Regions from separate parts of the Streptomyces decoyicus genome, predicted to be linked through region 2. Evidence: riboswitches for the same ligand, from Rfam matches in the RefSeq annotation. Region 2 holds a riboswitch; the other holds the start of a gene.
The links. A riboswitch is a leader RNA that binds a small molecule or an ion and turns the genes downstream of it on or off. The one in region 2 is predicted to bind glycine.
Positions count from the first base shown of each region.

Region 1: another riboswitch for glycine. It lies ahead of gcvP (aminomethyl-transferring glycine dehydrogenase); the one in region 2 lies ahead of gcvT (glycine cleavage system aminomethyltransferase GcvT).

Region 1 is NZ_CP082301.1:999,914-1,009,739, reverse strand. It holds gene K7C20_RS04295 (DUF881 domain-containing protein) at 1-263, shown strand, start outside; gene K7C20_RS04290 (small basic family protein) at 260-592, shown strand; gene K7C20_RS04285 (DUF881 domain-containing protein) at 598-1,692, shown strand; gene K7C20_RS04280 (FHA domain-containing protein) at 1,811-2,659, shown strand; gene ftsR (transcriptional regulator FtsR) at 2,677-3,423, shown strand; gene K7C20_RS04270 (bifunctional nuclease family protein) at 3,480-3,953, shown strand; partial or broken gene K7C20_RS04265 (MerR family transcriptional regulator) at 4,141-4,745, shown strand; gene K7C20_RS04260 (DNA polymerase IV) at 4,812-6,278, shown strand; gene K7C20_RS04255 (PRC-barrel domain-containing protein) at 6,182-6,571, opposite strand; glycine riboswitch at 6,686-6,783, shown strand; gene gcvP (aminomethyl-transferring glycine dehydrogenase) at 6,972-9,826, shown strand, end outside.
Region 2 is NZ_CP082301.1:5,835,886-5,845,711, forward strand. It holds gene glyA (serine hydroxymethyltransferase) at 1-503, opposite strand, end outside; gene gcvH (glycine cleavage system protein GcvH) at 602-979, opposite strand; gene gcvT (glycine cleavage system aminomethyltransferase GcvT) at 1,106-2,233, opposite strand; glycine riboswitch at 2,267-2,384, opposite strand; glycine riboswitch at 2,385-2,480, opposite strand; gene K7C20_RS25845 (AAA family ATPase) at 2,702-3,424, shown strand; gene K7C20_RS25850 (enhanced serine sensitivity protein SseB) at 3,517-4,314, shown strand; gene K7C20_RS25855 (enhanced serine sensitivity protein SseB C-terminal domain-containing protein) at 4,376-5,176, shown strand; gene K7C20_RS25860 (ABC transporter permease) at 5,591-6,589, shown strand; gene K7C20_RS25865 (ABC transporter substrate-binding protein) at 6,716-8,467, shown strand; gene K7C20_RS25870 (ABC transporter permease) at 8,544-9,554, shown strand; gene K7C20_RS25875 (ABC transporter ATP-binding protein) at 9,551-9,826, shown strand, end outside.

The DNA.
Region 1 (9,826 bases), 4.8 Mb from region 2:
TACTGGTCGACAACAAGCCACTGGTGCCGCCTTATACGGTGCTGGCGGTGGGGGACGGGCAGCGGCTGAGCACCGCGTTCCAGGGCAGCGCCGATGGCCAGTACCTGCATGTGTTGCAGGAGAACTACGGCGTACGTACCAGGATTTCCGCGGAGAACGAGGTCACGCTGCCGCCCGCGCCCAGTTTGATCGTACGTACCGCAAAGCCACAGGCCGGTGCCGCCAAGGCGGACGGCGCCGACACAGGGAAGGGCACATCGTGATCGCCGTATTGGGCCTCATCGTGGGAGTCGTGGTCGGACTTGTCGTCCGACCCGTGGTGCCGACGGTGGTCGAGCCCTACTTGCCGATCGCTGTCGTCGCGGCGCTGGATGCCGTGTTCGGTGGTCTGCGCGCGATGCTGGACGGCATCTTCGACGACAAGGTCTTCGTGGTCTCCTTCCTGTCGAATGTCGTCGTCGCCGCGCTGATCGTCTTCCTCGGCGACAAGTTGGGCGTCGGCGCCCAACTCTCCACCGGCGTCGTCGTGGTGCTGGGTATCCGGATCTTCTCCAACGCCGCCGCGATCCGCCGGCACGTCTTCCGGGCGTGAGGCGGATGTCGACCGAGGAGACCCCGGAGCCGGTGAAGAAGCCGGAGCAGTCGGTGCAGCCGGAGCGGGCGGAGCGGCCCGAGCCGGTGGCGAAGTCGGAGCGGGCGGAGCGGCCCGAGCCGGAGTCGAAGGCGCTTGAGTCGGAGCCGGACCAGCCGGAGCCGGAGCGGTCGGAGCCGGGCCGGCCGGAAGCGGGGCAGGACAGGGGCCCGGCCGGCCGGCTGCCGATGCCGCCCGAGAGCCGGAGCATCCCGGAGCGGGCGGACTCCGAAGAGGAGACCGAAGCGCAGGAACCGGACAGTGCTGGACAGAAGACGGACAAAGGGGCAGACTCCTCGACTCCGGATGTGATCGCCGATGACGGGAGTGCGGAGCGCCCGAAGAACGGTCGGGAGCGGCTGGTGGCGAGCCTGTGGCCGCCGCGGCTGACCCGGGCTCAACTGATCGTCGCGTTGCTCCTGTTCATTCTCGGACTCGGTCTGGCGATTCAGGTACGTTCCACAAGTGACAGCAGTGCGCTGCGGGGTGCGCGCCAGGAAGACTTGGTGCGCATTCTGGACGAGCTGGACAACCGCTCCCAGCGGTTGACCGACGAACAGCGGCGCCTGGAAGGGCAGAAGACCGAGCTGGCGAACAGCTCGGACCAGGCCGAGGAGGCCCGTAAACAGACCGTGGAGAAGGAACAGCAGCTGGGTGTGCTGGCCGGGACCGTCGCGGCGCAGGGGCCCGGCATCAACCTGACCATCGATGACCCGACGCACTCCGTCGAGGCGGACAAGCTGCTGGACACCATCCAGGAGCTGCGGGCGGCCGGCGCCGAGGCCATCCAGGTCAATGACGTCCGGGTCGTCGCGAACACCTCCCTCTCGGATCTTCAGGGTGGTGTGGGGATCGACGGCAAGCGCGTCGCGCAGCCGTTCCGCTTCAAGGTCATCGGGAAGCCGGAGGACCTCGAACCGGCGCTGAACATTCCCGGCGGAGTGGTTCAGACGCTGGAAAAGGAGCAGGCCAAGGTGTCTGTGACCCGTGAGGAGAAGATCATTGTGGACGCCTTGCGAGAGGCGAAGCGGCCTGACTACGCTCGGTCGTCATCGCAGTGAGGCGTAGGCGTATGTCGAGTGCCCGGCGAGGGCATGAGGTAGCGGGGGGTCGACGCACCGTGCGTGTGGTGTGTGGTGGAAACTGTCTGAAGGCCACGGACGTTCACAGGATGTCCGGATGGGCCGGTGTGTGCATCGAGGGTTCGTCCTGCCCCACGGGCGGGTCTATTTCGTTCAAGGGGAATCGCCCGTGAAGTTGTTTGGAAAGCTGTTCGGCAAGAGCGCGCGCCAGGAGGGCGGCAGCGGCTCCGCGCGGCACCGCGCGTCGGGCCGGCCCGACGAGAGCGGTTCGGCCGAGGACCGTCCGCTCTTCCGTGACGAGGTCAGCGGTCCGTCCGGGGGGTACGGCGCGGGTTCTGTTGACCCCTCCGGTCCCGGCCGCATAGGTTCCCAGGAACCATCAGCCGCACGCACGGGTGGAGGGTCGGCCTTGCCGGTTTGTACGAGGTGTGGGAACCGGAACGCCGAGGCGAGCCGGTTCTGTTCCAACTGTGGTGCGCCCCTGCGTCCGGGCGCTCAGCCCGAGCGCGCGTCCGAGACGACCTCCACCATCTCCATTTCGGGGCTGGAGGCCTACGACTCGGAGGCGACGGGCCAGAACCTGTCGCCGTCGCTGTCCCCCGAGGCGCAGGCGGCCGTCGACGCCCTTCCGCTCGGGTCGGCGCTGCTGGTCGTCCGCCGGGGTCCGAATTCGGGCAGCCGCTTCCTTCTGGACAGCGAGCTGACGACGGCGGGCCGGCATCCGCAGGGCGACATCTTCCTCGACGATGTGACGGTCTCGCGCCGCCATGTGGAATTCCGTCGCGGTCCGGACGGTCTCTTCACGGTCGCCGACGTCGGCAGCCTGAACGGCACCTACGTCAACCGTGAGCGGATCGACTCCGTCGCCCTCGCCAACGGTGATGAGGTCCAGATCGGCAAGTTCCGCCTGGTCTTCTACGCGAGCCAGCGAGGCGCCGGTATCTGACCGGTCGGGGAAGGCATATGCGCGATACACCGAAAGGCGGTGCCGGCTCTGCCGGCGCCGCCTCCTCGGACGGCAGGCCGGTGAGCATCGGCACGGTGCTCACCCTGCTGCGCGAGGAGTTCCCCGAGGTCACGATCTCCAAGATTCGCTTCCTGGAGGCCGAGGGACTGGTCGAGCCGAAGCGCACGCCTTCCGGATACCGCAAGTTCACACCGGCGGACGTGGAGCGGCTGGCCGGCGTCCTGCGGATGCAGCGGGACCACTATCTGCCGCTGAAGGTCATCCGGGAGCATCTGGACGCCCTGGAGCGCGGAGAGCAGGTGCCGCTGCCGGCCCCGACCACTCCCTCGCGGGATCTGGTCGAGGGCGTACACGAACCTGGTGAGGAGCGCCCCACGGCTGCCCGGATCGGCCGGGCAGAGCTGCTGGCCGCCGCGGAGGTGGACGAGGCGGCGCTCGCCGACTGGGAGTCCTACGGACTCATCGTCCCTCATGCGGAGGGCGGATACGACATCGAGGCCGTCACGGTGGCCAAGCTTGTTGCGGACCTGGGCCGTTTCGGTCTCGAACCGCGGCATCTGCGTGCCGTGAAGGCGGCCGCCGAGCGCGAGGCGGGCCTGGTCGAGCAGGTCGTTGCACCCCTTCGGCGGCACCGTAACCCGCAGACCAGGGCCCATGCCGAAGCCACCGCCAGAGAGCTGGCGACGCTGTCCGTACGGCTGCATGCGGCACTGGTGCAGAGCGCTTTGCGGGTCCGGCTGTAGTGAGCAAACGAGTGCCCGACTACCCAAACCGGCCGGGCACGTCCTAGGGTTGCTGTGTGAACGAGCTCGACGTCGTGGGTGTCCGGGTGGAAATGCCTTCCAGCCAACCGATCGTGCTCCTGCGGGAGGTGGGAGGCGACCGATACTTGCCCATTTGGATCGGGCCAGGGGAGGCCACCGCCATCGCCTTTGCCCAGCAGGGCATGGTCCCTGCCAGGCCGCTGACGCACGACCTTTTCAAGGACGTGCTCGAAGCGGTGGGCCAGGAGCTGACGCAGGTCCGCATCACGGATCTGCGCGAGGGGGTTTTCTATGCCGAACTCGTCTTCGCGAGCGGGGTCGAGGTCAGCGCGCGTCCGTCCGACGCGATAGCGCTGGCTCTGCGCACCGGAACGCCGATCTTCGGTACCGACGGTGTGCTGGACGACGCGGGGATCGCCATCCCGGACGAGCAGGAGGACGAGGTGGAGAAGTTCCGCGAGTTCCTCGACCAGATCTCGCCCGAGGACTTCGGGACCAACAGCCAGTAATACCGGCCAGGCGAACCACCTGTTTTTGGCCAAACAACTAGCCCTTCCCCGTGCGAGGTCACGAGAAACCACTCGTAGGGTGATTATCACTCGGCGTGGCGAGCGCGGCGATCGTTGACGCACCCCGAGTGACTGCATACCGTCGATATGGCAGGTCCCGTCCGGGACGTGGAGGACGGAGGGCGGCGTGGCAATCACCGGCGACGGTATGGCGGCGGAAGGGGCGTTGCCGCTCCACTCGGGCGCAGCAGCGAATCCTGCCCCGGCACCGGCCGCGGCGGTGTCGGGGGACTGCGAGGCGCAGAACATCGGCTATCGCGGCCCGACCGCCTGTGCGGCAGCGGGCATCACCTATCGGCAGCTCGACTACTGGGCGCGTACGGGCCTGGTGGAGCCGAGCATCCGGCCGGCGTACGGCTCGGGCACCCAGCGGCTCTACAGCTTCCGGGACGTCGTGGTCCTGAAGATCGTCAAGCGGCTGCTGGACACCGGGGTGTCGCTTCAGAACATCCGCACGGCCGTCCAGCATCTGCGCTCGCGCGGGCTGGCGGATCTGACGCGGATGACGCTGATGAGCGACGGCGCGACGGTCTACGAGTGCACCTCGCCCGACCAGGTCGTGGATCTGCTCCAGGGCGGTCAGGGCGTCTTCGGGATCGCCGTGGGCGGGTCTGGCGGGACGTGGAGAGCGCGCTGTCACAGCTCCACGGAGAGCGTGTGGACACCGGCGAGACCCTGGTCGGGAAGAACCCGCAGGACGAGCTGGCGCGGCGGCGCAACCGCGCGGGCTGAGTCCCTGACGGCGCTACCGGCCCGGCATCGGGCCGATTGTCAGTGGCATGGGGCAGCATCGGACATGTGAGACCTGCCCCGACGATCCTGCATCTCGACATGGATGCGTTCTTCGCGGCCGCCGAGCAGGCGGCCAAGCCGAGCCTGCGCGGCAAACCCGTGGTGGTCGGCGGGATCGGGCCGCGCGGAGTGGTCTCCACGGCGTCGTACGAGGCCCGGGTGTTCGGTATCCGCTCCGCGATGCCCACGGCCCAGGCGCGCCGGCTGTGCCCCAACGCCGCCTATCTCACCCCTCGCTTCACGTTGTACCGCCAGGTGAGTGAGGCGGTGATGGAGCTGCTGCACGCGCTGTCGCCGCTCGTGGAGCCGCTGAGCCTGGACGAGGCGTTCGTCGACCTGGAAGCGGGCGGGGTGCCGCCCGAGACGGCCGCCGTGCGGGGCGTGGGGGAGCAGCTGCGCCGCGACATCCGCTCCGCCACGGGCCTGACCGGCTCGGTGGGGCTGGCCGGCGCGAAGCTGCTGGCGAAGATCGCGTCCGAGGCGGCCAAGCCGGACGGCCTGGTGGTGATCGAGCCCGGTACCGAACGGGAGCTGCTGGGCCCGATGACGGTGCGGACGCTGCCCGGGGTGGGGCCCGCGACGGCCGAGACGCTGCGCCGGGCCGGGATCCACACCGTCGCCGAGACCGCGGAGGCCGGTGAGGCCGAGCTGGTGCGGCTGCTGGGCAAGGCGCACGGCGCGGGGCTGTATGCGATGGCGCTGGGCCGGGACGACCGGCCCGTGGTGGCCGAGCGGGATGCGAAGTCCATCTCGGTCGAGGACACCTTCGAGGTCGATCTGACCGACCGGACCCGGGTGCGCAGTGAGGTGCTGCGGCTGGCCGACCGCTGCGTCCAGCGGCTGCGGGCCGCCGGGCGGTCGGGACGGACGGTGGTCATCAAGGTGCGCAACTACGACTTCTCGACGCTGACCCGCTCCGAGACGCTCCGGGGGCCCACCGACGACCCGGCGGTGATACGGGAGGCCGCGGCGCGGCTGCTGGAGATGGTGGACACCACCGGCGGGGTGCGGCTGCTGGGTGTGGGGGTCAGCGGACTGGCCGACTTCACGCAGGAGGACCTCTTCGCCCAGGTGGCGACGGAGCGGGAGGCGGAGGAGACCGCGAAGGCCGCGGCAGCCGCGGCGGAGGCGGCCGGCGGCGGGACGGAGCCGCACGAGGCCGAGGAGGAGCGGCCGCGGCGCTGGCATCCGGGACTGGACGTGGTGCACGACGAGTACGGGGCCGGGTGGGTGCAGGGCAGTGGGGTGGGGAGGGTGACCGTACGCTTCGAAACGCCATGGTCCGCACCGGGAAGGGTGCGGACCTTTGCTGTCGAGGATCCGGCGCTGCGGCCGGGGGAGCCCCTGCCGCTGGTGCGCGGGGGGCCGGCGGACGGTCAGTCGTCCGAGCCGGCGATCCTGCCGAAGTCCTTGTCGCCGGAGCCGGGGGAGGACACCGGGTCGGAGGTCGGGGAAGAGATATCCAGTCGGTAGTGGTGATAGAGCTGAAGTTCCTGCTCAGGCGAGAGGTGACGGCCGACACCGAAGTCCGGCGCATCCTTGATCAACTTGCGGTCATAAGGAATGTGCAGGCCCTCACCGACCATCTTGCTGGGTTCCAGGGGGACGAACGCGTCCCGGCTGAAGAGTCCGGTACGCACGGCCGCCCACTCCGGTTCCCCCGTCGCGTCGTCGAGATATACCTCGTCGATCGTGCCTATTTTGGTGCCGTTACGGTCGAACGCTTTGCGGCCGATCAGGCTCCGGGGATCGATATCGGTTTGCACGGCCCCTCCAATTGGTCGCAACTGCCCTCTGACAACTACCAAACGGCACATTTCATGCCCTGGCCACTCGAAGGAGCCTTCGAGAGCGGCGCTGGTAGGCTGGCCAATGGCCGCAGACCCCGTGCGGGAGAGTCCTGTGTCGTTCGCGACCTGGGCGCCGAAGGAGCAAATCCTCCCCGGAATCTCTCAGGCACACGTACCGCATGGGTGAGGTCACTCTGGAAAGCAGGGCGGGCGACGGAAGGCACAGTGCCGGGGCCCCTCCTCACCGACGGTGAAAGCCGGGCCGCCTCGTGCGGGCCGGTGAAACTCTCAGGTTGAGATGACAGAGGGGGAGGCCGTCCGGGCACCCGCGTCGCGGTGCCCCTCGTAGGTCGCGCCGACCAGGAGGCCCCCGCAGATGACCACCAATCGCATCTCCTTGACCGAGCTGGAACGCGGCACCCCGTTCGAGCACCGTCACATCGGTCCCGACCACGAGGCGCAGGCGAAGATGCTCGCGCACGTCGGGTTCGGTTCGCTGGACGAGCTCACCGCCACCGCCGTCCCCGACGTGATCAAGAGCGCGGAGGCGCTCGGCCTGCCGCAGGCCCGTACCGAGGCCGAGGTCCTTCAGGAGCTGCACGGCCTCGCGGACCGTAACCAGGTGCTGGCGTCCATGATCGGACTCGGCTACTACGGCACGTTCACGCCGCCCGTGATCCTGCGCAACGTCATGGAGAACCCGGCCTGGTACACGGCCTACACCCCCTACCAGCCGGAGATCTCGCAGGGCCGCCTCGAGGCGCTGCTGAACTTCCAGACGATGGTCGCCGACCTGACCGGACTGCCCACCTCCGGCGCCTCGCTGCTGGACGAGGGCACCGCGGCCGCCGAGGCGATGGCGCTCTCCCGCCGGGTCGGCAAGGTCAAGCAGGGCGTCTTCCTGATCGACGCCGACTGTCTGCCGCAGACCATCGCCGTGATCCAGACCCGCGCGGAGCCCACCGGCGTCGAGGTCGTGGTCGCGGATCTGTCCGACGGCATTCCGGCCGAGATCGCCGAGCGGGGTGTCTTCGGTGTGCTGCTCCAGTACCCGGGCGCCTCCGGTGCGGTGAGTGACCCCCGCCCCGTCATCGAGCAGGCCCACGAGCTGGGCGCGATCGTCACCGTCGCCGCCGATCTGCTGGCCCTGACGCTGCTGACCTCGCCCGGTGAGCTCGGCGCGGACATCGCCGTCGGCACCACCCAGCGCTTCGGCGTCCCGATGGGCTTCGGCGGACCGCACGCCGGCTTCATGGCCGTACGCGACCAGTTCGCCCGCAGCCTCCCCGGACGTCTGGTGGGCGTCTCCGTCGACGCCGACGGCAGCAAGGCCTACCGCCTCGCGCTCCAGACCCGTGAGCAGCACATCCGCCGGGAGAAGGCCACCAGCAACATCTGCACGGCGCAGGTGCTGCTCGCCGTCATGGCCGGCATGTACGCGGTCTACCACGGGCCCGAGGGCCTGCGGACGATCGCCCGGCGCACCCACCGCTACGCCGCGGTCCTCGCCGAGGGCCTGCGGGCCGGCGGGGTGGAGATCGTCCACGACGCGTACTTCGACACGCTGACCGCGCGGGTGCCCGGCCGGGCCGCCGAGGTCGTCGCGGCCGCCCGCGAGGCCGGTGTCAACCTCCGGCAGGTCGACGCCGACCTGGTCGGCATCGCCTGCGACGAGACCACCGGGCGCGCGCAGCTGGCCGGCGTCTGGGGTGCCTTCGGTCTGCACGGCGACGTCGAGCAGCTGGACGCGGCCGCCGCGGAGACGCTGCCGCAGGCCCTGCTGCGCAGCGACGACTACCTCGCCCACCCGGTCTTCCACCAGTACCGCTCCGAGACCGCGATGCTGCGCTACCTGCGCACCCTCGCCGACAAGGACTACGCGCTGGACCGCGGCATGATCCCGCTCGGTTCCTGCACGATGAAGCTGAACGCGACCACCGAGATGGAGCCGGTCACCTGGCCCGCCTTCGGCCAGCTGCACCCGTTCGCGCCGGCCGCCCAGGCTCAGGGCTACCTCACGCTCATCCAGGAGCTGGAGGAGCGGCTGGCCACGGTCACCGGCTACGACAAGGTCTCCATCCAGCCGAACGCCGGATCGCAGGGCGAGCTGGCCGGTCTGCTGGCGGTGCGCGCCTACCACCGCGCCAACGGCGACGAGCAGCGCACCGTCTGTCTGATCCCGTCCTCCGCGCACGGCACCAACGCCGCCAGCGCGGTGATGGCCGGGATGAAGGTCGTCGTCGTCAAGACCGGCGAGGACGGCGAGGTCGACACCGACGATCTGCACGCCAAGATCGAGAAGCACCGTGACGAACTCGCGGTCCTGATGGTCACCTACCCCTCCACGCACGGAGTGTTCGAGGAGCACATCACCCAGATCTGCGCGGCGGTGCACGACGCCGGCGGTCAGGTCTACGTCGACGGCGCCAACCTCAACGCGCTGGTCGGCCTCGCCGAGCCCGGCAAGTTCGGCGGCGATGTCTCGCACCTCAACCTGCACAAGACGTTCTGCATCCCGCACGGCGGCGGTGGCCCGGGTGTCGGTCCGGTCGGCGTGCGCGCCCACCTGGCGCCGTACCTGCCCAACCACCCGCTCCAGCCCGCTGCGGGCCCCGAGACGGGTGTGGGACCGATCTCCGCGGCGCCCTGGGGCTCGGCCGGCATCCTGCCGATCTCCTGGGCGTACGTCCGCCTGATGGGCGGCGAGGGCCTCAAGCGCGCCACCCAGGTCGCGGTGCTGAGCGCCAACTACATCGCCAAGCGCCTGGAGCCGCACTACCCGGTGCTCTACACCGGCCCCGGCGGTCTGGTCGCGCACGAGTGCATCATCGACGTCCGGCCGCTGACCAAGGCGACCGGTGTGAGCATCGACGATGTGGCCAAGCGGCTCATCGACTACGGCTTCCACGCGCCGACGATGTCCTTCCCGGTGGCCGGCACGCTGATGATCGAGCCGACCGAGAGCGAGGACCTGGGCGAGCTGGACCGGTTCTGCGACGCGATGATCGCCATCCGCGCGGAGATCGAGAAGGTCGGCTCGGGGGAGTGGGACAAGGACGACAACCCGCTGCGCAACGCCCCGCACACCGCGGGCGCGCTCGGTGGCGACTGGTCGCACCCGTACACCCGCGAGGAGGCGGTCTTCCCGGCCGGCGTCGAGGCCTCGGAGAAGTACTGGCCGCCGGTCCGCCGCATCGACGGTGCCTTCGGCGACCGTAACCTCGTGTGCTC
Region 2 (9,826 bases):
GGGCGGTGCTCCTTGGCGAGGCGCTCGACCTCTTCCATGTCGACCAGGTTCGACTTCTCGTCGACGTGGTAGGGCACCACGTTGTAGAGCTTGCCGGAGAAGTTGATCTTCATGCCGTGGGTGAGGTGGCCGCCGTGGGCGAGGTTGAGGCCCAGGATGGTGTCGCCCGGCTTGATGAGGGCGAACATGGCGGCGGCGTTGGCCTGTGCGCCGGAGTGCGGCTGGACGTTGGCGGCCTCGGCGCCGAAGAGCGCCTTGATGCGGTCGATGGCGATCTGTTCGACGACGTCGACGTGCTCGCAGCCGCCGTAGTAGCGGCGGCCGGGGTAGCCCTCGGCGTACTTGTTGGTGAGGACGGAGCCCTGGGCCTCCATGACGGCGACGGGGGCGAAGTTCTCCGACGCGATCATTTCGAGGGTGGACTGCTGGCGGTGGAGTTCGGCGTCGACGGCGGCGGCGACGTCGGGGTCGAGCTCATGGAGGGAGCTGTTCAGAAGCGACATGAGTCTTTCCTGGGGAGTCAGGGGCGCGAGGGGGTCCCCTGGGCGGAGTCCGGGGGAGCTGTCACGCGGGCGGTGGCGGTCGGGGGGAGCCGGGTGGCTCAGCCGGTGATGAAGGCGGCGTACTCGTCGGCCGAGAGCAGTTCGCCCGGCTCGCCGCTGATCTTCACCTTGAACAGCCAACCGCCCTCGAACGGGGCGGAGTTCACCAGCGAGGGGTCGTTGACGACATCCTCGTTGATCTCGGTGATCTCACCGTCGACGGGCGAGTAGAGATCGCTGACCGACTTGGTCGACTCCAGCTCGCCGCAGGTCTCGCCCGCCGCGACCGTGGCACCGACCTCGGGGAGCTGCACGTAGACGACGTCGCCGAGCGCGTTGGCCGCGTGCTCGGTGATGCCGACCGTCGAGACGCCTTCCTCGGCGCCCGACAGCCACTCGTGCTCCTTGCTGTAGCGCAGCTGCTGGGGGTTGCTCATGGCTCGATTCTCCTGTACGCGAGGGTGTGATCGTGAAGGGGGTCGCCCCTGGCACGGCCAGGGGGAGGGTCTTGCACAGTGAGACGCGCGGGCGCACCGCTGCCCGGGTCCGCCGCGGATGGACCGTTACTTCTGCCGCTTGTAGAACGGCAGAGCGGTGACCTCGTACGGCTCATGGCTTCCACGGATGTCCACACAGACACCCTCGGTACCCGGTGTGGCGTAGGCGGCGTCGACATAGGCGATGGCGATCGGCTTGCCGAGCGTCGGGGACGGCGCCCCGGACGTGACCTCACCGATGACCGTGCCGTCGGCCGTGACGACGGGGTACCCGGCACGCGGGACCCGGCGGCCCCCGGCGACCAGGCCGACCAGCTTGCGAGGCGGCTGGGTCTCGGCGCGCCCGGCGGCCGCCGCCAGCGCGTCGCGGCCCACGAAGTCACCGCCGTTGGAGGTCTTCTCGAACTTCACGACCCGGCCCAGGCCCGCGTCGAACGGTGTCGTCGCGGTGGTCAGCTCATGCCCGTACAGCGGCATACCGGCCTCCAGACGCAGCGTGTCGCGGCAGGACAGACCGCAGGGCACCAGACCGGCGTCCTTGCCCGCCTCGGTGAGCGCCTCCCAGAGGGCGACCGCGTCGGCCGGCCGGACGAACAGCTCGAAGCCGTCCTCACCGGTGTATCCGGTACGGGCGATCAGTGCCTCGACACCGGCGACCGTGCCGGGCAGTCCCGCGTAGTACTTGAGCCCGTCCAGATCGGCGTCGGTGAGCGCCTTGAGGATCGCGGGGGACTCCGGGCCCTGCACCGCGAGCAGTGCGTAGGCGTCGCGGTCGTCGCGGATCGCGGCGTCGAAGCCGCCCGCGCGCGCGGTGAGCGCGTCCAGCACCACCTGGGCGTTGGAGGCGTTGGCGACGACCATGTACTCCTGGTCGGCCAGGCGGTAGACGATCAGGTCGTCGAGGATGCCGCCCTCGGCCTCGCAGATCATGGTGTAGCGGGCGCGGCCGGTCTTGACGCCGCCGATGTTGCCGACCAGGGCGTAGTCGAGGAGGTCGGCCGCCTGCGGGCCGGTGACGGTGATCTCGCCCATGTGGGAGAGGTCGAAGAGGCCGGCGCGGGTGCGGACGGCGACATGTTCGTCACGCTCGCTGCTGTAGCGGAGCGGCATGTCCCAGCCGGCGAAGTCGGTCATGGTGGCACCGAGCGCGCGATGGGTGGCGTCCAGGGCGGTACGGCGGGGGGCATCTGTCATGGTTCTGGGCTCCCAGGCATGGGTGACAAGACGTTCTCCCCATCTGTCATCGGAACCTGAGAGGTTCACCGGGATCGCGCGAACGGACCCGGTTTGCACCTTGGGTGGAGCCGCCCCGTAGGCCGGGCAGTGGCTCGCTTTTCAGATCTGCCTCGCCCGCGCGGTATAGGGGCCTGAGAGATTCAAGGGAGGACTTGCTCCTTCGGCGCCCCGCCATGGCGGCCGGGGACTCTCCCGCGCGGGTTCAAGCGGCCGGTATGGAGTTGGCCGTGCACGAGTAGCTGCGCTGGTGCACGTGGCGGCCACATCATTGCACGGGATCGCCGGATACAGGAGTCCCGGCCGCCGCCCGGCCCGTGACATGGGCAGATCGGACAATCTCCTTGATGGGCATTACCTTTTCTTGACACTCTGCGGGTAGGGGACGGACTCGAACCGGAGCAGAACCGGACGGGGAGGACGATCACGGTGCACAGCGAAGCGGCATGGGGGGCCACTTCCGGGGTCGCGCCCCCGGACGTCGTGCCGGCGGCGCCGCCCGTCGCGGCCCGGACCGGGCGGCCGCCGCGGCCCGTGGTCCGGCCGGGGCGCGGTGCCGAGATCGTGGACCTCCGGGGCGGGGGACGGGCGCGGGGCGCCGCCGAGCTGCGGTTTCCGGCCGGTGACCTGGTGGTGGTCTCCGGGCTGCCGGGCAGCGGCAAGAGCACCCTCATGCACCGTGTCGTGCCGCCGCTGGACGCGCACGGCGCCGCGGTGCACCGCATCGATTCGCAGGACGTCCGGGAGCGCTGGGCACGGGGCAGACTGCGCCGGCTGCCGTACGCCCTCTACCGCCCGCTGGTCCGGGCCGCCCACTATCTGACGCTGCACCGTGCGCTGCGCTCCGGCGAGAGCGTGGTGGTGCACGACTGCGGCACCCTGGCGTGGGTGCGCCGCTGGATCGCGCGGTCCGCGGCGCGCGGCGGCCGCGGGCTGCGTCTGGTGCTGCTCGATGTGGCGCCCGAGGTGGCGCTGTCCGGCCAGGAGTCCCGGGGCCGCGGGGTGTCGGGGTACGCCTTCGCGCGGCACCGCGGGGCGGTGGGCCGGCTGGTCGGCGCGGCGGAGTCGGGCCGGCTGCCGAAGGGGTTCAGCTCGGCGGTACTGCTCGACCGGCGGGCGGCGAGCGCCCTGGACACGGTCAGCTTCGACTGAGCGGACCCGCACCCCGCCCCCCGGGTTCCCCCTCCCGCCTTCTCGTCTAGGGTCTTTGGCCAGATGGCGCGGTTTGGAACGGGTGGATACGCATGACATTTCCGGAGCAGGGGATACCGCAGCTGGCGTGGCCGGCGAACGAGCTCGAAGAGGTGCTGGCCGCGTCGGTCGGGCACCCGGAGGCCGGTGGCCGGATCGTCGAGGTACTGGGCCGCAGCCGGGTGTGGGTGCCGCTGCCCAACGGCGGCGGGCCGGAGAGCGCGGGCCCCGGCGCCCGCGGCCTCGATCTGCCCACGGTCGAACTCGGCGGTGCGGCCTATGTCCCGGTCTACAGCTCCGAGCAGGAGTTCCTGCGGGTGGTCGGCTCGCACCTGTCCTTCACCGTCGCCCCGGCCCGGGAGTTCGCCCGCGGGCTGCCGCCGCACATCGGCATCGCGGTCAACCCCGACGGCGCGATAGGCGTTCCGCTGCCGCCGCCCGCGGTGGCCGAACTGTGCCGGGAGGGGCGCCATGAGCCGGCCGGCCTGCCGAGCGGCGGCCGGGTGCGGCTCTTCGAGCCGGACTGGCAGGACGAACCGGTGGATTTCCTGGCCGCCGCCGGACTGGAGTTCTCCGGCGCCGGAATTGTCCTGACTGCCCGGCGTGCCCTGGCAAGCGTCGAGGGCGACACGCCCGCACTGTTCGTCGGAGTGCAGATCGGGGCGGAGGTCACCGCACTGCACGACGGCACTGCCCGCGAGGCGGTACTGTCAGCCCTCGGACGTGCGCTCGGCGCAGTACCGCTGCCCTGGCCCGTACAGCTCGTCATGCTCGACCTCGCCCAGGGTGACCCGGTCGCCGACTGGATGCTGGAGCGTGTGCGGCCCTTCTACTCTCGGGACCACTCGTAAGCTGGTTGGATGACGGGCGGGCGCACCCACACGTGCCCTGCTGACAGAAGGGACGGACCACGTGAGCGCGGGTGCGCATCAAGGGCCGGCGGCGGCCGGACAGCTGGAGCAGCTGCTCCAGCAGGTCGCGCCCGGCCGTTACGACGCCTACGAGGCACTGCTGCACGCGCTCGCCGCGAGCCAGGTCTGGATGCTGCTCTGGCACGGCCGGGCCGGAATGCCCGATGCGCAGTACGGAAACATGGAGGTCGAGGGCCTCGGCTATGCGCCGTGTGTGACCTCGGCGCCCGAGCTCGCCGCCTCCGGCTGGAACCGTGACCACGAAGTCGTCACCGGCCCGGAGATCGCCGCCTCGCTCTTCCCCGACCGCTGGGGCCTGTGGCTGAATCCGCATGCCCCCGGCGGCGGTGTCGGCATCCCCTGGCTGGATCTGCGCCGTATCGCCGGTGGTCTGGACCGGCTGCCCGCCGGTCCGCTGCGGATCTCCGAACCGGTCATCGACATCCCGCAGTTCTATGCGCTGCTGGCCCAGAACGCCCATCGGACGCCCGCCGTGCGGTCGCTGCGCCGGGCCTGGGTGCAGCCCGCGCTCGGTGCCCCGTATCTGGCGATCGGTCTGGATCTGTACGACACCGGCCAACAAGCGGTGGATTCGGTACGGTTGATGATCCAGCAGTCGATCGGCGCGGTTCCGGACGGTCTGCCCGTCTCCACCGTCGCGATGAACGACGAGTACGACCCGGTCGGCATGTGGATGCGGGCCTCCGCGCGCCCCTTCTTTGACCGTGACGGCTACGTCCAGGCGCCGGGCCAGCCGGCCCCCGCGCCGTCGTACGGCTACGGCTACCCGCGCGCTTACTGACAGCCTGTCTCCGACGTCCGACCGTGCCGGCCGGGCGTCGGGCCTGTGGTGAATTCACCCTGTATGCCCGGCGGTTGAGGCCCCCTCCCGCTGGTGATCGCCCCGCTCAGCCCGAACTGTTGTCCGTATAACGGAATGCCGTGGAGCACATCACAGTTGCGCATCCTTTCCCCGTCAGGACTGGTGACTGATCGCGAAAGGGATGAAGACTCCGGAAACAACAGGGCCTCGGCCCTTTGTACGAGCGTCATCCCGTACGGCGTCGCGCGAGCCTCTGATCTCCATAGTGCGAACTTCCGCGATGTCCGCAGCACTTGCACCACTTGCACCGACTTGCACCAGTGATGTGAACCAGGCCGCTATCCGCGGCGGGCAGGGGCCGGCCACCGTCGGCCGAGAGGGGTCAAAGGCACTGTGACCGCACCGATCGAGACCACCGGGGCGGCTGCTGAGGCGCAGCCGGAAGCGGTGCTGAAGGGCGTCGAAGGAAAGCAGATCGAGGGGCGTTCGCTCGGTCAGATCGCATGGTTGCGCTTCCGGCGGGACAAGGTTGCGGTGGCCGGTGCCATCGTTGTCATCCTGCTCATCGTCGTCGCCGCGCTCTCCCGTCCGATCCAGTCCCTGCTGGGGCTGGACCCGAACAGTCCCAACCAGTCGCTGATCGATCCCAACACCACGCTCCCCAAGGGCGACATGGGCGGCATGAGCGGCGACCATCCCCTGGGTGTGGACCCGAAGTTCGGCCGTGATCTGCTCGCCCGGATCCTGGAGGGCTCCTGGGTGTCGCTGATCGTCGCGTTCGGCGCGACCCTGCTGTCGGTCGCCATCGGCACCGTCCTCGGTGTGGTCGCCGGCTTCTACCGCGGGCGGGTGGACTCCCTCATCAGCCGGATGATGGATGTCTTCCTGGCCTTCCCGCTGCTGCTCTTCGCCATCGCGATCTCCGCATCGCTCCAGGGCGGCGCCTTCGGCCTGGAGGGCCTGCCGCTGCACATCTCGGTGCTGATCTTCGTGATCGGCTTCTTCAACTGGCCCTACATGGGCCGGATCGTGCGTGCGCAGACGCTGTCGCTGCGCGAGCGGGAATTCGTGGACGCCGCCCGCGGCATGGGTGCGCGCGGGCCCTTCATCCTCTTCCGGGAGCTGCTGCCCAACCTGGTGGGGCCGATCATCGTCTACTCGACGCTGCTGATCCCCTCCAACATCCTCTTCGAGGCCGCGCTGAGCTTCCTGGGCGTCGGCATCCAGCCGCCCCAGGCGTCCTGGGGCGGCATGCTCAACCAGGCGGTCAAGTACTACGAGGTCGACCCCCAGTACATGATCGTTCCTGGCCTCGCGATCTTCGTCACCGTGCTCGCGTTCAACCTGCTCGGTGACGGACTGAGGGACGCGCTGGACCCGCGCAGCCGCTGACGGCGCTCCCGGCGCTCTCCCAGACGTCCCAACTGCGTTACCGCGTTACAGAGTTACTGCGTTACTTGCGTTGCTTGTGTTTCTGGTTTCTGCGTTTCTCGACGAACGAAGGGGACACCGACCATCATGCGAAGGTCAGTTCCGGTCGCGGCTGTCGCGGCCATCACCAGTGCGGGCCTTTTGCTGGCCGGCTGTAGCGGGGGCAAGGGCTCCTCGGAGGGCTCGGGCGAGGCGAACGCCGCCACCAAGGGCATCGTCAACGCCTCGGACGAGAAGGGCGGCACGCTCACCTACGCGATCAGCGACGCCCCCGAGTCGTTCGACCCGGGCAACACGTACTACGCCTTCATCTACAACTTCAGCCGGCTCTACGCCCGCCCGCTCACCACCTTCAAGCCGGGCCCCGGCACCAAGGGCAACGAGCTGGTACCGGACCTCGCCGAGTCGATGGGCAAGCCCAGCGACGGTGGCAAGACCTGGACGTACAAGCTCCGCAAGGGCGTCAAGTACGACGACGGTTCCACGGTCACCTCGCAGGACGTCAAGTACGCCGTCGAGCGCAGCAACTTCGCGCGTGACACCCTCTCGCTGGGCCCGAACTACTTCCAGCAGTTCCTCAAGGACAACGACGGCGGCTACAAGGGTCCCTACAAGGACAAGAGCAAGGCCGGTCTGAAGTCCATCGAGACCCCGGACGAGCAGACGATCGTCTTCCACCTCAAGAAGCCGTTCGCCGAGTTCGACTACCTGGTGAGTGCCCCGCAGACCGCCCCGGTCCCGCAGGCCAAGGACAAGGGCGCGGACTACACCAAGTCCGTGCTGTCCACCGGTTCCTACAAGTTCGAGAGCTACCAGGAGGGCAAGAAGCTCACCCTGGTCCGCAACCCGCAGTGGTCCGCGAAGACCGACCCGCTGCGCAAGCAGCTGCCGGACAAGATCGTCCTGAACCTGAAGGTCGCCCAGTCGACCATCGACAAGGACCTCCAGTCCGGCAACACCCTGGTGGACCTGGCCGGCCGCGGTGTCGACGGGCAGACGCAGGCCCAGCTCCTGACGGACTCCAAGGCGAAGGGCAACACCGACAACACTCTCGGCCAGCGCCTCGTCTACACGGCGCTGAACACCAAGGTGAAGCCGTTCGACAACATCGAGTGCCGTAAGGCCGTCGAGTACGCCATCGACAAGAAGGCCGTACAGACCTCGCTCGGCGGCCCGATACGCGGTGAGCTGGCCTCCACGGTCCTGCCGACCGACATCGACGGCTACCAGAAGTACGACCTGTACCCGCAGAAGTACGACGGCGACAAGCTGGACCTGACCGAGGCCAAGAAGCACTGGGCCAAGTGCGGCGCGGGCAAGACCACGACCACGATCCTGGCCCGCAACGACCGCCAGGACGAGGTCGACGCGGCCACCACGGTCATCGACTCGCTGAAGAAGATCGGCGTCACCGCCAAGATCCAGTCCTACCCGACCAGCAAGTACTTCTCGGACTACGCCGGTGTGCCGAAGTTCAACAAGAAGAACAACGTCGGCATGATCATGATGCAGTGGGGCTCGGACTTCCCGACCGGCTACGGCTACCTCCAGCAGATCCTGAACGGCAAGGCGATCAGCCAGTCCGGTAACACCAACCTGTCGGAGCTGGACGACCCGGAGATCAACAAGCTGCTCGAAAGCGCCATCGCCAACACCGACAAGGCGGCCCGCGAGAAGGCATACGCCGAGATCGACAAGAAGACGATGGAGCAGGCGGCGCTGGTCCCGCTCACCTACTTCAAGGTCCTGATGTACCGCTCGCCCAAGGCCACCAACCTGGTGTCCACCTCGGCCTTCAGCGGTCAGTACGACTACCTCAACATCGGCGTCAAGAAGTAGCAGCCCTGGAAGGCAGGTGAAGGCATTGGTGTCCGCGGGCCGGTGAACCGGCTCGCGGCGCCGACGCCGCATCCCCGTGTTCTCGTACATCATCCGCAGGTTGATCAGCGCAGTGATCCTGCTGCTGATCGTCAGCGCGGTCACTTTCGGCATCTTCTTCCTGCTGCCGAAGCTGGCCGGGCAGAGCACCGACCAGCTTGCCCAGCAGTACATCGGAAAGGCCCCCACGGCCGCGGACATCGCCGCGGTCAAGAAGAATCTCGGCCTGGACAAGCCCGTGTACGAGCAGTACTGGGACTTCCTCAAGGGCATTTTCGTCGGCGTCGACTACAAATTCGGTCCCGAAGTCGCCAAGTGCCATGTGCCGTGCTTCGGTTACTCCTTCAAAACCCATATCGAGGTCTGGCCGGAGATCCAGTCCCGGCTTCCGGTGACCCTCTCCCTGGCCGCCGGCGCGGCCGTGCTGTGGGTCGTCTCCGGTGTCGCCACCGGCGTGCTCTCCGCGCTGCGCCCCGGCTCGCTCTTCGACCGGATGGCCATGGGCGTCGCCCTGGCCGGCGTCTCCCTCCCGATGTTCTTCACGGGGGCCCTGGCACTGGCGCTGTTCACCTACCAGTGGCCGATCTTCGAGCGCAGCGACTACATCTATCTGACCGACGACCCGTTCGGCTGGGCGCGGACCCTGGTCCTGCCCTGGGTCACCCTGGCCTTCCTCTACTCCGCGCTCTACGCCCGGCTCACCAGAGCGGGCATGCTGGAGACGCTGAGCGAGGACTACATCCGTACGGCCCGCGCCAAGGGCCTGCGCGAGCGCAAGGTGGTCGTACGGCACGGTCTGCGGGCCGCGCTCACCCCGATCATCACCGTCTTCGGCATGGACCTGGGCCTGCTGCTCGGCGGCGCGCTGATCACCGAACAGGTCTTCTCACTCAAGGGAGTCGGTGCCTTCGCCGTCGAGGCGATCAACGCCAACGACCTCCCGAACATCCTCGGCGTCACCCTGCTCGCCGCGTTCTTCATCGTCATATGCAATCTGGTGGTGGATGTGCTGTACGCCGCCGTCGACCCGCGGGTGAGGCTCTCGTGACCGACTCCTCCGAGGACAAGACCGAGGCCGTCGTGGGCGCGCCCACCGCGGCCGGCTCCCGGCCCTCTTCCGCCTTCCTCGAAGTGCGGGACCTGAAGGTGCACTTCAACACCGACGACGGGCTCGTGAAGTCCGTCGACGGGCTGAACTTCACCCTGGAGAAGGGCAAGACGCTCGGCATCGTCGGCGAGTCCGGCTCCGGCAAGTCCGTGACCTCGCTCGCCGTGATGGGCCTGCACCGTGCCTCGCGCCAGCAGCGCAGCAAGGTGAAC